Regions from separate parts of the Terribacillus sp. JSM ZJ617 genome, predicted to be linked through region 3. Evidence: riboswitches for the same ligand, from Rfam matches in the RefSeq annotation. Region 3 holds a riboswitch; each other region holds the start of a gene.
What was found. A riboswitch is a leader RNA that binds a small molecule or an ion and turns the genes downstream of it on or off. The one in region 3 is predicted to bind cyclic di-GMP.

Region 1 (4,291 bases), on a different contig from region 3:
TATTGGATGCAGGAAGTCGACGGGAAGAAAGCTGGGAATTGGCTTGTAAACCGAATTGCTTTCCATGAAAAGGATGGGGCGAAGGTTGCCCAGATTCGAGGAGAAGGGACAATCCTGAGCGAAGAGCATGATGGGGAAGAGGATATCATTACCTACCGCTTATGTGCAACTTTTCTCGTGCATAAGCAGCATGCTACGTATCATGAAGAAGAAGTGCATACACATATAGCCCGTATGCGTGATGGGCAGATCATTCATAATGAGCGGGTAGAGGATGCTGTCCAGCCTCATGTCCAGGGACTTGTCGTTTATGAAAGCAATGATCAGGATTTTGACCGGCAATTCACCTACGACAGACGAGCGGCGGTTCAGTATGCCGAGCGATGGTGGAATGATTATAACCCTGCCTATAAGAAATTTGAAGTAGACTGTACAAATTACATTTCACAGTGCCTTCGGGCGGGCGGAGCACCAATGCGGGGAGAACCGGACCGGAATTCGGGATGGTGGTTCAATGGGGAAAATTGGAGCTATAGTTTCACAGTGGCGAATGCTTTGCGGTGGTATTTGAGCGGATCAAAACAAGGGTTACGAGGCAAGGAAGTAGCCGATGCAAGACTGCTGCGGCCTGGGGATGTGATTTGCTATGATTTTGAGGGCGATGGCAATTTCAACCATAATACGATAGTGGTAGCCCGGAATGCACAAGGAGAGCCTTTGGTCAATGCACACACCGCCAACAGCAGAATGCGTCATTGGGCTTACGTTGATTCACCGGCATATACAAAGAACGTTGTATATAAATTTTTCCAGATTGGGCTATGATCTCTGCTATGCTATACTGGTAAGGTTGAAAGTAGAAAAGCAGAGGTGAAAGTATATGCCAAGACATATCGTACTATTCCAGCCAGAAATTCCAGCTAATACAGGGAACATTGCTCGTACCTGCCTTGCGACAGATACGGCTTTGCATCTGATTCGTCCGCTTGGTTTCTCGACGGATGACAAAATGCTGAGAAGGTCAGGATTGGATTATTGGCATGACGTGGATATCCATTACTACGATAGTATAGAAGAGTTATATGAAAAATTTCCGGAAGGTGTCTTTTATTATATAGAGAACTTCGGTACCAAGTATTATTCAGATTATGATTTCAGTAACACAGATCAAGATCTGCTATTCGTTTTCGGACGGGAGTCGACTGGCATTCCAAAGGATTTGCTAGTAGGAAAAGAGGAGCTATGCCTTCGTATTCATATGACAGATAAAGTTCGATCTTTGAATCTGTCTAATACTGCTGCAATTATCATTTATGAAGCTCTTCGTCAGCAGGGCTTCGATGGGTTATCCTAAACTGCACCTTGTGTGCAGTTTATTTTTTATAGTTGTTTAGACATGGATAAAAGGGGGCAAATATAGTACTTTAACCTGTTTTATTTGGTAGCATTATACTAATGTCACTTATATCCGGTGGATTTACTGAGGTAACGAGGTATAATGGAGTGCATGAATAATATGAGAGATTACACGCTATTGCTTCGGACATTTGGGGATAAGCTTCGATATCTGAGAAAAAAACAGATGCTGACACAGGAGGAATTGGCTGGCATGGCGGGTTTTAATCGATCGTACTACTCCGATATTGAAAACGGCAAGCGAAATATTTCTTTTGTGGGCATCAGTAAGTTGGCAATAGCACTGAATGTGGAAATGGTGGACCTTCTGCCAACAAAAGAGGACTATTATAAGCTGCTTGATTTGTCAGCAGAATACAACCAGGAAACAATTACATACATATACGGCAGCACTGTTGAAAGGCAGTTACGCAAAACTTGAGGGGCTAAGGAATGAGATTCTATGCCAGCCAGTTGCGAAAATGGATTCTCAGGCTGCCAGATCTGGCAGCTTTTTTTTGAAAAAGGAGAATGAAATTGATCTTAAAACGTAAACGCATCCAAGATATACTACTAGGTGATTTTTTGGGCAGTGACATTGTCCTGGCAGACAAGACAAAACTGGATAAAGGGACAGTCATTACTGCAGCATTACTGGAACAGCTGAAGCATAACAGAGTACCGTCCGTCATCGTGGAAACAGCGGAAGAAGAGACTTCTGATCCATTTAGCAAGACAGATCGTCTTCAGCAGATGATTCTGCAGCTACAGGAGAAAGAAATGGATCATCAAGCAACATATAAACGAAGTATGGAAAAGCATTTTTACACAAATTTATCTTATATCGCTTTTGAATATCGCTATGGAAAATTGCTTTATGAGGAAGAAAGCATCCGTTTCTTGAAGGACCTATACATCAAAAGCCTGAAGACGATGGGAAGAAGCAGTCTTTGGCATATGCTTGAGCAAAGAGATCCGTACGCTTTCATCCATTCCATGGACGTTTTTGTGATCGGCACGATGCTCGCTTATCATATGAATGTCGTGCAGCTGGAACTTTGTGCAACAGGATATTTATTTCACGATATCGGCAAGCTTGATATACCTCGTGAAATTCTTGATAAAACAACGTCACTGACAAAAGAGGAATATGAGATTGTACAAACACATACGGTCAAAGGAGAGACACTCCTGCACCAGGCAGGTGAGCCTTTACTCGGCCGCTATGCGCGAAGTCATCACGAACGGCTGAATCGACAAGGCTATCCGGATGGTGCTTATTTGCCGGAACTAGGAGTGGATTTGCAAATATTAGCTGTCGTCGACACGTTTTCTGCTTTGACCCTTTCCCGCACTTATCGGGAAGTCCTTCCTGCAGCAGAAGCTATTCAGCTGATGCTGGAAATGTCGGAAGCATATCCAAAGAAAATAGTGAAGAAACTGGCCCAGCTGATGCATATATTCCCTAACGATAAAAAGACACTTCAGCTTGACGATGTCATGCTGGATAAATATACGAATGAGTCGTATATGGAAATAGGATGGAAGCAGAAGCCGTAAGCGTCGTTTATGGATTTGCTGGCATGATAGCCAAACCCTGGGCATACATTAAGGTAATCGCCTTTTGTTTAACAATGCCTGGGAGGTTAATGAATGATGAATATATTGGATAAGGTACAGCAGTATCGCCAGGAACAAGAGAAGCTCCACTGGGAAGGAACGCTCGCTGATTATCTGCGTTTGTTGAAAGACCGGCCTTATCTTGCTCAATCTGCACATTCCCGTGTATATAATATGATCAAGCATAAAGGCATTGAAGAAGAAGATGGTGTGAAAAACTATAGCTTCTTCAAGGATGCATTATTCGGTTTGGAAGAACCGCTTGAAAAGCTGGTAGAAGAATACTTCCATCCGGCAGCTCGGAGACTGGATGTACGCAAACGGATTCTCCTGCTCATGGGACCGGTAAGCGGAGGGAAATCCACGCTCGTCAGCCTGCTCAAACGAGGGCTGGAGGAATATACACTGACAGATGAGGGTGCAGTTTATGCCATAAAAGGCTGCCCGATGCATGAGGATCCGCTCCATCTTATTCCTGTTCATCTTCGCAAGGAATTCGAGGATGAATATGGTATCCGGATTGAGGGGAATCTTTCCCCATTAAACCTGATGCGTCTGGAAGAAGAGTATGATGGAAGAATAGAAGATGTCGTTGTTGAACGAATTTTCTTTTCCGAAGATAAACGATCAGGAATCGGTACATTCAGTCCTTCCGATCCAAAATCACAGGATATTGCCGACTTGACTGGTTCCATTGATTTCTCCACAATCGCGGAATATGGATCAGAATCGGATCCCAGGGCTTATCGCTTTGACGGAGAGCTCAACAAAGCTAATCGCGGCTTGATGGAATTTCAGGAAATGCTGAAATGCGACGAGAAGTTTCTTTGGCATTTGCTTTCATTGACGCAGGAAGGCAACTTCAAAGCCGGCCGCTTTGCGTTAATCAGTGCGGATGAGTTAATCGTGGCGCACACGAACGAATCAGAGTATCGTTCATTTATTTCCAATAAGAAGAATGAAGCATTGCATTCCCGGATGATCGTCATGCCGGTTCCTTATAATCTTAAGGTGGATGAAGAAGAGAAAATCTATCAGAAAATGATCTCGGAAAGTGATATTAAAGATGTCCATATCGCACCGCACACACTAAAGATTGCTGCGATGTTCACAATTCTTACGAGATTGAAAGAATCGAACCAAGGCGGTATCAGCTTGCTGAAGAAAATGCATCTTTATAATGGGAAGCAGCTGGAAGGATTCAGCGACGCAGATATCCAGGAACTGAAAAAAGAACACAGCGATGAAGGGATGAGCGGCATTGATCCGCGCTATG
Region 2 (4,291 bases), on a different contig from region 3:
TCGCCAGTGATGAGAAAACCTCTTTCATCATTCGATAGGCCAGCTAACCTATATTGGACATGCTTGATTTTGTTTTGAAACTCCATTTTATCCTTTAGGATATCATTCTTCTTTGTAATGGAAGAATTGATGAAAATGGATGAAACTCCAATTAGTAATAAGGAAAATATTAAAATTGAAATTATACCAAGAAGTTTTGTTTTGATTTTCACGATTAAATTCCTTTCTAATAAAAAAAGCTCTACATATTAATTAGCTGCTCAAAACTATTAAGGCTCCCAAACCAAGATATTCCTTTCTGATTAATTAATATGCACGGTATATATATCGACCAGCCTAGGGAATCTTAAAGGCTTTTACGAGATATAACAAGAGAGCTAGGTGTTTCAGTTCAATTAAAAAGCTACAGATTAATCTGTAGCTCACTAAAGTTGTTAAATAACTGCCTCTTTCATGTCGATTAGCGTCAATAATGATCGTTCTCATTAACAGCCTGTTTACAATGAATTGACCTCTTCTTAACAGTCCTCTGGTATCTTACTTATGTACCTTAATTTTTTAAAGGGAGAGGTTTCAATGCTTAAAAAATGGATGGTAGCATTGGGAATGGTTTCAGTTCTTATGTTGGCGGCATGTAATGATGGTGACGATGAAGATCCAGCTGATGATGAGCAAATGGAGGAACAAGAGCAGGACCAAGATCAAGAGCAAGATACTGATGATAGAGAAGAAGATACAGATCAATCTGAATAATATATAGTGGCTGAAAGGCGTTCCTTTGTGGTTCGCCTTTTTTAAATTCAGTACTACATGACACCCATTTAGAATTAAAGTGGTGCACTATAAAAACATTCTTTTATTAGTGAAAGTATGAGTGGTAGGAATAAGACATATAGGCAGTTACTAAGTGTACAGCTTTACAAGAGGCAAAGCTCAATTTTTTCTGTTTTGATAAAAGCTAATCGAGTAGTACCCAGCCAATTGAGATTGAGAAACAGAGGTGAGATTTTTTGGTTAACAATTATATTTGGAATGTTGATTAAATGTTTGTATGAGGACTCTCTTATTCTTTTGAACTAGCTGGAACGATGCTATATCGTGAACATCTTTAAACATTTAACAATTTCTATTTAAATTGTCTGTAGTTGACCGATATAAGGGAGGCAGGTGGTTTTAATGTATAGTAAATTAGACCTGTGACAGCATCCGTGAAATGGTGGTTGATGAATTAATACACCTATAAATAGAAGAAGCAGTTATAATTAGACAAGAAAATATGAGTAATTTATAATGCGAAAGGGAACGTGAAGTTATGGCGGGGTGTATTTAGAACTATAAATCAAAATTATTAGGCAAACTTATCGAAAGATAGGGACGCAAAGCTACGAGTCTAATATCCGTATGGATGATGATAGTCGGGTTGCCAAGTATGAAATTATATCATTGGCTATCCTTGTCTATATTAGGATAGCTTTTTTTCACACTTAAGCGGTAATTATAGTTTTATCAGGCATATAGAAAAAGGAGCGAACGAAATGATAGTAGTAGATAAAAAGAAGTATAAGATGGCGATTGATGAAAATGCCAAAGAAGTACATGTCCAGGTACATGGATTAATGAGGGAGGAAGATGCAGAAGGATATATGGTCGATTTGCAGGATACAATCAATAAAGTATCTAGAAAAGATTATACTTTTGTTGTCGATGGAACTCATCAAACGCCTGTACCTTCGAAGGTTGTACCGCAGTTGGAACAAACAATGCAATTCTATTCTACTTTAGGTTTTAAAGATACAATTGTAATAAAACCTTCTTCTAAAATTGCTCAAGTGCAAATTAGGAATGCCCTTGAAAGAATTGAATTCACGGGAAGGTTTATGGATAAAGTAAATCATTCTATGTAACATCCGGTTCGCCAAATTTGCAGTTAAAAGGGAGATTAAAACATGCAAGCAACACAGGAATTGTATACATATGAAATTTTAACAAAGAATCAAACAGAAATGATTCAAAAAGCTGCCGAATGTCTCGCCCGTACATTTATTGGTGTAGATGTTGCAGGGAAATGGGTTCAGGAACCGATGGTTGGACAATTAAGTATAGCGTATGAAGATTTCTATGCTTTTACCAAGGATTATTTGGATTCAACTGTAGACCAAGGATATTGTGCAGTCGCTCTAGACAGTGATAATCATGTTGTAGGTGTCCTTGCCGGAGATACCAATGCACCCGAAATTATTGGAGAGGATGTATTCGAAGGTTCTTTCTATGATATGAATGTTATTCTTCACGTACTGGAAGACGTAGATAAACGCTTTATCGAAGATTATAAAAGACGTAGCGGAAAAGATATTTCCAATGGGGATATGTTGCACCTATTTATGTTGGGCGTGATAGCCGAACAAGAGCGTCATGAAGTAATTAAGCAATTAGGAAATAGGTTGATTACAAAAGCAGCGAAGCAGGGGCTGAAGGCAGTAGTGGGCGAAGCGACAAACCCTAAATCGATTCGTGTGATGGAAAAATATCACGACATGAAAAAATACCAAGATATCGAAGGTAATCATATTGTTCATATGTATAAAGACAATAGCAAACTGCAAGCCATTCCTTCGAATGTAGCTGATGGAACATACATTATTATAAGAGAACTATAAAAATATAATTCTGATTGAAACAGAAAGTAGGAGTTTAATTTATCATGGAATTTTACTTGATAGGAATAATAGTCATTCTATTGATAGCTTTAGGTTATTTTGCTTACCAATATGTTGCACTGAAACGTCGTGCACAATTAAACACTTTAGGCAGTGGCGATGAAATTATTTTGAATCGCGTTGGGAATGAGCAGCAGCTTGAGAACTGCAGCCATATAGAAAAGGAACTACTGTCGTTATCAAAAGATGTGAATGAAAAAGGCGTAAATCTTGCGGAAACAGGTGAATATGCTTCTGAACAAGCTGATATTGTGAGAGCAGCAATTGACGAGGTAGGCAGAGGATTAGAGAAACAATTAGTAGCCACAGAAGAAAGTGCTGCCTCCATGGAAGAAATGACACAAGCGATAGAAAATTTATCAGTTAGATCTAATCAGATTTCAGAACAATCCATTACTACGCTAGAATTGACGCAGCAAGGAAATGAGAAACTAAAAGATTCCTTGGTAAAGATGGATCAATTTAATCAAACAGTTAATACAACCTCTAATGCAATAAACAAACTTGGAGAAAAATCTTATGAAATCAGCAGTATTGTTAAGGTGATTACAGAGATCTCTGAACAAATTAATCTGCTGGCGCTGAATGCAGCGATAGAAGCTGCTCGAGCAGGCGAAAATGGTAAAGGATTTGCTGTTGTTGCAGATGAGGTAAGAAAATTAGCGGAACAAACTCGCCAATCTACTTCAGAAGTATCACATATCGTGAAAAATATACAAGAAGAAACAGCTATAGTGGTTAAGTCAATGAACCAGGGGACCGAAGAATTTAAAGATACGAATGCAGACATTTTAGAGGTTGGAAATATGTTCGAAAAGATACTATCTACTACAAAAATTATTGCTGAAAACAACGAGAACTCTTCTGCAAACACAGAAGAATTATCTACTGCTTCACAACAGATCATGACAACAATCGTTGAGATTGCATCTATCTCACGAGAATCGGTGGAGATGTTTGAGGAACTAATTGAGATTAATGATGAGGAACTTCATACGATACAAAACCTTGTTGAGAAAGCAAGAAATCTTATAAACCACAAAAACGTAGTAGGCGAACTACTAAAAGAGAATGATGATGTTAAAGCAAAGGAAGTAAAAGCGAGTTAAAATGCCAGAATAAAAGGTCAAGGTAGCAGTTTGACTATTCGCCTTACCGAATGAAAATATTTGGCTTCTCCATAATTTATCTAATATGGGATGATCCCCTTTTAGTAAACAGATTAAAGAGAGCATTCTGATCTGTTTAAAGGAGGGGATCTTTTTCTTATGAGAAAATTACTTGCGCTTGTCTTAATTTGTTCTTATAGCTAACATTCCCCCTTTCTACCTAAAACATAAAATTGCAATCAGTAATTTCTATAAATATTTAGACATTAGGAGGTAAAATAATGAAGGAAATTCAAAAATTATATCCTAGTATGGACGGGAATGACTTTCAAAGAGAGGAATTATTGTCCTTTTTTAAGTCGATTTTAACAAAAATAGATGAATTAAAAGATCCTAACAAATTAACGCTAGGAGAAATGCCTGAGTACACAGAGGATTACTATAATCGCGTTATTCAAAAGGCGT
Region 3 (4,291 bases):
TTAGATCGACCGGATAATAAGCATCAAAAAGCCGGGAATCTGAACCATGCAATGACAAAAACAGACGGCGAGATCATCGTCACGATGGATGCTGATATGGTACCGCGCGCCAATTTCCTTGAACGCACGCTTGGCTACTTTACCGATAACAAAGTCTCATTCGTCCAGGCACCGCAAGTATTCTATAATGCAGACGCATTCCAGTACAATCTGTTCTTCGAGGATAATATTACGAATGAACAAGACTTCTTCATGCGCCGTTTGGAGGAAGGAAAGGATCGCTTCAATGCGACGATGTATGTCGGAAGCAATGCTTTGTTCCGCCGAAGTGCATTAGAGGAAATCGGGGGTTTCGCAACGGGCGTCATAACCGAGGATATGGCAACAGGTATGCTTCTCCAGACAAATGGGCAAAAAACGGTCTTTGTGAATGAAGCATTAGCTGTTGGCTTATCCCCTGAAACGTACGCTGACCTTCTAAAGCAGCGCGACCGCTGGTGCCGAGGCAATATCCAAGTCATCCGAAAATGGAATCCGCTCACAATCAAAGGTTTGAGCTTCATGCAGCGCTTGCTGTACATGGATGGAATTCATTATTGGTTCTTCGGAATCTATAAGATGGTGTATTTACTGGCACCATTGCTGTTCCTGCTGTTCTCCATCTATAGTCTGCAAACCGATTTCTCGACTCTATTGCTGTTCTGGCTGCCGGCGTTCCTATCGTCACAGCTCGCGTTCCGCCGCATGGCAGATAACAAACGGACGACGATTTGGAGTCACATTTATGAGGTGGCACTCGCCCCTTACATGGCTGTATCTGTTCTAACGGAACTATTCTTCCGAAAATCGATCAAATTCAATGTTACCCGCAAAGGAATAGTGAATAATCGCCGGCATTTTCTCTGGCGGACAAGCACACCATATGTAGTTCTGCTTGCGATGAGCATTGCTAGTATGATTATGATCGGAATAGATTTGTTTACCCCTATACAGATTTACGATAATGTCGAAATGCTCTATATCAATATTTTCTGGGTGCTATACAATGCTGTCGCACTTGTCATGGCTTTGATCATTTCGGTGGAACGGCCGCGCTTCCGAGAAGCAGAGCGCTTTGATGTGACGCTGGAAGCAGAGCTTGTGAATAGTCTTGATGAGAAGAAGCATTCCATACGAATCATTGACTTAAGCGAATATGGCGCAAGGCTGGAACTGCCTGATGCAAAAGCAGCCCATCTGCTGTCAGCCGGAAGTCCGCTGACGCTTTCCTCAGGTCCGCTACAAGGCTTGAAGCTTCACAAGCATTGGGTTTCCCAGCAAGGAAAAAGCTATTATGCAGGCGTATCCTTCCAGGATGTCACGCAGGAACAGTACCGTGCCCTTATCAAACTCCTGTTCGTCGATGCACCAGACATATATACTAGCAGGGAATATGTAAATTCAACACTATTGCATGCAGTTTCCCGCTTCTTCCGTCAAACACAAGCCGAACCAAAACAATCCGAGCGGCAAAGCATCAGGGAAACAATCTCGGTTCCTGGCGTCCTCTATTTTGCAGATACTGGTAAAATAGAAACCACGCTTATTGATTACAGTCTGAGCGGATGCCAAATCGAACTGAAGAAGCCGATTAAACCAGGTCAAGTACTGCGTCTGCACGCCAATCACAACAGCTTCCGCGAAAGTGATGTACGTGTCCAATGGGTGCAAAAACGCGGACGAAAATATTTAGCAGGTTTGCGATTCCTGACAGAGACAGCTGAATCGAATACTGGGTAAATAAATATGGACATCTATACAATAAATGATATATTATGACAATAGAAAATGAAGCTTCGACTCTTTATCTGTATGTGGGCACTTGGGTAAAGAAGAGCTACTAGTGCAACCGCCATTTTATTGGCGGTTGTTTTTTATTTTGAATAAGAAAGTAGGTTTTACATGCAACTCCGGATCTTGTTGACATTTCTTTTATGTAGTTTTATGGCATTATCCTTTACAGCATCGTCCTCTATTCCTTTGACCGATGGTTTAATTCTGCTTTTAGCCATTTTTTCCATCCACGCCGGAAGCTTTGCCAAACAATTTATCACGTTGCTTTTGCTTAGTCTTTCTTTTGGTTTCTTTCTACTTTTCTATGCATTATTCACGCATGCATCTTTGACAGAACAGGTTTATTATTTGCTTCGCCATATTCTCGTAACTGTTAGCATGGTTTTAATTTGGCTTACCTATGGGATAACATCACGCTATCGTAACGAAAATATAGCATTAAAAGAGAAGATTCAAGCACTTGAAAAATATGCTGGTTCTTCCCAATTACTAACTTTGACTGAATTTAAGAGTCGTGTGAAGTTGATTTCGACCGGGACGAGACGACGTAATGAACAAAATTATTATGTTTTTGCTTCCATCGTTACTCCTGATAAAGTCCTGGAAACAACAAGCTCTATTTCCCACATTGTAAGTGAGGGAATTTTAAGCTCGATACGCGCTGAATTCGACTTAGTCACACAAGTAAAAGAAGAGCAATTCCTTATCTTCCTTCAGAACACCAATGAAGCAGGATGTCAAATCGTAATTGACAGATTGATGGGTAAACTTCGGAATCAATTTAATCTAATTGATCCTCCTCTCATATGTGAAACTGTACTGGAGGAAGAGATAGAGTCTATCTTAGAGATAACCCAGCCATTCAAAGGAGCAGCAGGATGAAGATTATTCTAGTAGCAGTTATGGCCTTTTTCTGGATTCTGCTCATCTATTATTCCATTCTTACAATCGCTGGCGTTTTACAGCGATTGAAAAGGAAAGAAGAAATTACATTACCTTCCTATCCCTCTATCGCTGTTTTAATTCCTGCACATAATGAAGGAGTCGTGATAAAGCAGACTTTAGAAGCCATGATCCGACTAAAATACCCAGGAGCATTGGATGTCTATGTTTTGGATGATTCCTCTACAGATGACACAGCGGAGATCATTCTAAAATTCAGCAGCACTTTCTCCCGTATACATTATTTAAAAGTCCCTCCTGGGTCTCCGAAAGGAAAATCAAGGGTACTTAATTATGGGTTATCTGTAACGACATCTGATTATTTCATTGTCTTTGATGCAGATAATCAGCCCGCTGAAGACAGTGTGATGGAATTGATTCACACTGCAGAACGTACTCCTGACGCTGGAGGAGCAGTGGGTTATGTTAAGACTATCAATGCAGACCGAAACGTATTGACTAGAATGATCTCGATCGAATTTCAGGTCTTTCAGCTATTAATGCAAAGTGGTCGATGGAAGATGTTTAAAACAGGTTCCCTGGCAGGAACGAACATGCTGCTTCGAAGAAGTGTTCTGCAGGAAGCTGGGGGGTATGACCTGTATGCTCTTGCCGAGGATGCAGAACTTACTGTCAGGCTGACGGCTTTAGGGTGGAAATTACCTGTTGTTCACCACTCTAGAACATGGGAACAGGAACCAGAGAAAATCAGTATCTTTGTCAGACAGCGTACAAGATGGCTGACAGGTAATATCTATCTATTGGAGAAATCGTTTCATGAATGGAGTTATTGGAAAGGAAAGACGTTTGTCCATAGCTTCCAGCATGTTTTGACTTATTTATTATTTGTATTAATGCTGCTATTTTCAAATACATGGTTCATTCTAAGCTTACTAGGTGTCAACCTGCCCGATTTTGAATCTCCTTTGCTGTTGTTCTGGTTTATGAGCTATGTAGTTTATACTGCTCAGGTCGTCAGTGCAATGGTGCTTGAAAGGACTATTACCCCCTTTAATGTACTTATCGGCTTAATCATGTATTTCACTTATGCTCAGATCTTCCTGTTACTGCTTTTACGGAGTGGACTTTCTTATATATGGAGCCGGCTGACTAAGCAAACAATTAAGTGGGATAAAACAGAAAGGTTTAAGGATGATGCAGCATAAAAGTTATGTTGCTAAAATACTTTTGCTGCTGATTTGTAGCCTTCTTTTGTTTTTAAATTTCTCTTCTTCTGTTGACCAGGAAACAGTTACTAGTACCGTCAAACAACAATACAAGAACAAAGAAGGTTTCATTGCTAGCTATGGAGATGGAGAACGCGACACTAGTCCTATCCTTCTTGAAAGCCTCGGGCAATACATGGAATATTTACTCATAGTCGGAGATAGCCAAGAATTTGAGGAGCAGTTTCTCCTGCTTCAATCTAACTTCACAGTCAATACCGATGAGGGCATTTTTCTAAAGTGGCAGCTTGAAGAAGATGTAACTGCAAATGCTTCAGTAGACGATTACC
Region 4 (4,291 bases), on a different contig from region 3:
CTATTAATCATATTAAAGCTCAATAGATGCTCTTTTATTGTTCCTTGGCTTATAGTAATCGGGCTTTTAAGTAGCTGCTTCCCTATCTTATTGAAATAAGGAACGACTGTACAATCGCCTGGAACTTTATAATCCATTAATTGTTCAGCCATAAAAAGGTTGTCTTTTAAAAGAGCGTGATCAAGCTCAACAACACCTTTCAAATAACCTAAGTCATTCAGATAAGTATTAAGAGCAACAGTATCTATTTTACTGACTTGCTTAGGTACAAATTTTGCAACCATACCTTGTTTTATAAATTCATGCCTTTTAACTTCTGAATTTATCAACTCTTCCTTAACTACATTTTTAATCTGTTCGAGGTGACGCTTCTTTGTTTTAAGCTGAATATACATACCGCTTTCAACGAGTTCTTGCATCATATCTGCTGCAGTCATTTTTTTCATTTATAGTACTCCTTCCTGAAGCATTTCTTGCCTCTGCCTTACTAACTCCAGGTACTGTTCTTCATTGTTACAAATACAATGGTCAATCCCAAGCAAGTAGCCATCTAATTTCACAGCATCAGCAGCTTTAATGTTAGCTATGTGCTCATTAAGGTTATTTTCAAATTCCGCCTCGTCTTCATCATTATCAGGTTCAGAGTTATTCCAAATACTAATTAAAGTATCCTTTGCTTCTTCCAAGCTGCATACTCTACGATCATCCAAATCCTGCAAGTCCACGAGGATATATAATTTGTCTCCCATCAAATCTCATCTCCTAAACTCTTGTTTTTCTTGTGGTCATACCATTTCCAACTGTCATTCCATAACTGGTGTATTGCAGCTGAAGTTTTTTCATCAAAATAATTACGTAAATCCATCCAATCGTCTGTCTCCCATATAAGATCATTTAAATCGAATATCATATGATCTTGAGGTGTACTCCAAGCTACAATTGCTTCTTCATTTATTGTTATGGATTTTATCTCTGCATGGCCCCTTACGCTAATGTGTAGCACCATACATCTGCCTCCTGTATTAAGTAACTCTGAATTTTTTATAATCATCTTAAATTTCCTCCCATAAAAAATAGCCTTAAGAAAATTTTCTTAAAGCCGCCTCTAATCTATTTTTTAAGCATAACTCTGATCCAAGATTGTCAGCAGACTCAAATCATCGTTGATATCTAGCTGTTTCCCTAAATCTTCTATGAGCTGTAGGGTTTCATATACCTTGAGTTTTTTTCCTGGAATGGCTCTTTTTTGTATCAACATTTGATTTAAACCGACTACGAAATATGCTCCATCTTTACAGAACATACCTCTTGGATCAATTGTCTTGTGTTTATTGCTTTTCTCTAACTCACGCAACATTCTATCTACTTTGTCTTGGTCCTTATACTGTAATTCAACACCTGTTACTATAGGAGATGCCCAGCCTAGAACCATATCAAATATATATGAAGTTGCTTCAGCACTCGCATTTGAGTACACTCTAATCGCGGATAGTCCATTCTTAGGTTGTGAGTTGAAAGGACAAATCTCAAAACTTATATCATCAGCCTGCACAAAATAACTCTTAGTTCGCTGATCATAGCTTACACCGGCTAAACCCCTCTTAATTTCATTCATACTTTGATTGATAAACACCGTAATTACGAAAATATCATCATTTTCGCCCCATTTTTTCATTACAAGCATCCTCTCTTAATATTAGTTATTAATACATGAACTCATGAATCACCCCCTAAAAGGCATAAAAAAAAGCCTTTGGGTTTGGTTTTTTAATGTAAAAACCAAGCCCAAAGGCTCTTTTCTAATTTGTAAACACAGCTAATCGCAATACGATTGCAATAAAAATTAAGATAATATCTTATAGCTGAATTATAACAGAGATATAATTGTTAGTTCAATCCATAATTAAACAGATCAGAGTTGTTATTTGCTAAATCATCAAATTGAATTTGATCCAATTCGATAACGTGTTCAATTACTTTTTCTGTTGTTAGTGACTCACTTACTTTTGAATTCAATTCGTTAATTTTAAGTTCTCTTGAATCAGTTTTATAAACTTTCATACCTTCTAATATATCTTGTTCAGAATCTCTAATCTCGCTAGACAAAGTTACTAATTCAACATATTCCTCTTTATTTAACATAAAGTATGTACGTTTATACAGAAGTCTGGTTTGCTTATTTGCTCCAATTAACATTACGAGAACACCTTCCCTTTAAAATGTTTTAATTCCCCTAATATGATTTATTTAATCGTAATACATAATTAATAGCACCGTTGTAAGATTTCATAATTTAATTTTGAAAAAAAAATAACCTTCTTTTAGCTAAAGAGAAGGTCGGTTGCACTAGTAGCTCCAGGTTGCATAAGTGCCCATATACATCAACCTTTCTTCGCTCCCTATAAATCCTTATCGTCGGTAAGTACCCTGTAACGCAGCAGTTCCGACATATGAACGCCCAGTGCAACAGATAATCTATATATGTTTAGTAGTGAAACATTTCTCCGGCCGCGCTCTATGTCACTGACATATGTACGATGTAATCCACACATTGCTCCAAGTTCTTCTTGAGACAAGCCTTTTTGTATCCTTAATTGCTTCACAATAATGCCTAAGCCTTTATATAGCGCCTTTTCAAGTTCTTCCATAAGCAAATGATAGTATACCCATAAAAGTACTTCTACAGACTATAAGTTACATCCGGTTTCTTAAAAGGAATATTTTTGTGTTAATCTACAACTTGTAGTAATTTTATCACAGTTTTATTCCAAAAGATAGAAAATAAAGTTCTGGTTGATTGTTAAATAGTACAATTTGTTATTGACTTTCCTAAGCAACAGAAGTTATTAATTTGTTTATTGGTAATAATCAGAAACAAAATGGACTCTACACCAAAACGGTGCAGAGTCCATTTGATATAAATTCAATCAGCGTAGACAGATGATTGTCCTGTTGCTTTATGCTTCTCCCAAGCGTACACTAGGCTTGAAAAAGTCCTCTCGATATGAACAGGATCTTCACTTGCATTAGAGCCTAAGAAATCGTTGCCAGCGTCAAATGTCTCATGTCGCACTGCATAATTTTCTGGGTTCGCTTGCGCTTCATCAAGTGACACAACCAAGACTTGGCCATCCTTAGTCACTACAACACTGCTGTCAATAGTATCATCTGCAGAAGCAATTACATCAATTAGTTCTTGTTTAGTGAACGGGATATCACTCATGTTTTCTAGCTCCTTTGTAAGTGGTAGGATGTTGCCCTTTGTATACGAATAACTAGTACTAAAGATTCAATATTTTTTCAGAGAAGAAACCCGCCATTACATTAAACAATAGCGGGTTTGCACTTTTAACGCTCCTAAAATGGTAGAAATGCTGCTAGTTAGAAGCTTTTATGGAATTTCAGAACATCATATACGTCTCCTATGATATTTACTGTAACTGTATCAGTCTTTACAACACCATTAGCATAGGTAACAACAAATTCGAATGTAGCTTCTCCTTCTCTCAAGGCTGTAGATCCTTTCAAGAAGTTTTCTTCATACAATTCGCCGCTAGCTACAGTATCTGTATCCATTTGCATTTTAACAGTTTTTCTGAATAGGCTGCTATTCTCCTGGTAGCCTTTAAACCTAGACTCAATGTTTGTGACAGGATAAGGTGATGTATTCGCTTTTAGTACGAATGCTTCACCAGAATAGAAATCTTCAGGCTTGTTGCCCAGTTCCTGATGAATTTCATTCCATTTGTCCGTGTGCTCTACAAATCCTTCCAGAGTTAAGGCTTTTACTACAATTACAACTGGAACTTCCACTTTGTCAAAACCATCATCTACAATGCCAATAAAGGTATAGTCATCTTTTTCTACCTTATCGATTGTATAACATGAGCTTTGACCGCTCTTCATATCATTCTCTTGAAGTACAGATTCTAGAGTTCCATTTCCTTTTTTCATCTTCAATTCGATGTCTAATGGATCATTATCTTTGTCGGTAGGCTTCAAGCATATAGATACTTTATCTCCTTCATACACTGTTGATGGAGTATAAGTAACTGTTAATTCCGGAAGATTGTTCTTAATTGTAACAGTCTCAGTTTCGCTATCCTTAGCGCCATGTTCATCTGTCACAGTTAACCTTACTTCGTATTCGTCAACGCTTTTAAAAGTGAACGCAGGATTTGCTTCTGTACTCATCTTAGTCCATTGTTCTGTTCCTTTTATACGATACTCATAGAGATACGTAAGCTTATCATTTTCTGCATCAGACGACTTATCAGTGAATTTAACTGAA

Region 1: linked by a shared signal. The riboswitch ahead of ACH6C1_RS11940 (HD-GYP domain-containing protein) and the one ahead of ACH6C1_RS04105 (hypothetical protein) in region 3 are both predicted to bind cyclic di-GMP.
Region 2: linked by a shared signal. The riboswitch ahead of ACH6C1_RS15715 (hypothetical protein) and the one ahead of ACH6C1_RS04105 (hypothetical protein) in region 3 are both predicted to bind cyclic di-GMP.
Region 4: linked by a shared signal. The riboswitch ahead of ACH6C1_RS17510 (hypothetical protein) and the one ahead of ACH6C1_RS04105 (hypothetical protein) in region 3 are both predicted to bind cyclic di-GMP.

Annotation. Positions count from the first base shown of each region.
Region 1 covers NZ_JBISEQ010000003.1:81,483-85,773, forward strand. The annotation lists gene ACH6C1_RS11925 (amidase domain-containing protein) at 1-825, shown strand, start outside; gene ACH6C1_RS11930 (tRNA (cytidine(34)-2'-O)-methyltransferase) at 881-1,354, shown strand; partial or broken gene ACH6C1_RS11935 (helix-turn-helix domain-containing protein) at 1,517-1,720, shown strand; cyclic di-GMP riboswitch class I at 1,792-1,877, shown strand; gene ACH6C1_RS11940 (HD-GYP domain-containing protein) at 1,927-2,955, shown strand; gene ACH6C1_RS11945 (PrkA family serine protein kinase) at 3,052-4,291, shown strand, end outside.
Region 2 covers NZ_JBISEQ010000005.1:53,911-58,201, forward strand. The annotation lists gene ACH6C1_RS15705 (methyl-accepting chemotaxis protein) at 1-212, opposite strand, end outside; gene ACH6C1_RS15710 (hypothetical protein) at 577-753, shown strand; cyclic di-GMP riboswitch class I at 1,342-1,428, shown strand; gene ACH6C1_RS15715 (hypothetical protein) at 1,536-1,904, shown strand; gene ACH6C1_RS15720 (hypothetical protein) at 1,947-2,657, shown strand; gene ACH6C1_RS15725 (methyl-accepting chemotaxis protein) at 2,702-3,826, shown strand; gene ACH6C1_RS15730 (pyridoxal phosphate-dependent decarboxylase family protein) at 4,108-4,291, shown strand, end outside.
Region 3 covers NZ_JBISEQ010000001.1:850,852-855,142, reverse strand. The annotation lists gene ACH6C1_RS04110 (glycosyltransferase family 2 protein) at 1-1,779, shown strand, start outside; cyclic di-GMP riboswitch class II at 1,820-1,903, shown strand; gene ACH6C1_RS04105 (hypothetical protein) at 1,942-2,715, shown strand; gene ACH6C1_RS04100 (glycosyltransferase family 2 protein) at 2,712-3,941, shown strand; gene ACH6C1_RS04095 (hypothetical protein) at 3,928-4,291, shown strand, end outside.
Region 4 covers NZ_JBISEQ010000006.1:185,217-189,507, forward strand. The annotation lists gene ACH6C1_RS17490 (hypothetical protein) at 1-446, opposite strand, end outside; gene ACH6C1_RS17495 (hypothetical protein) at 447-749, opposite strand; gene ACH6C1_RS17500 (hypothetical protein) at 749-1,051, opposite strand; gene ACH6C1_RS17505 (hypothetical protein) at 1,118-1,675, opposite strand; gene ACH6C1_RS17510 (hypothetical protein) at 1,888-2,196, opposite strand; cyclic di-GMP riboswitch class II at 2,327-2,409, opposite strand; gene ACH6C1_RS17515 (helix-turn-helix domain-containing protein) at 2,400-2,648, opposite strand; gene ACH6C1_RS17520 (hypothetical protein) at 2,924-3,223, opposite strand; gene ACH6C1_RS17525 (PKD domain-containing protein) at 3,382-4,291, opposite strand, start outside.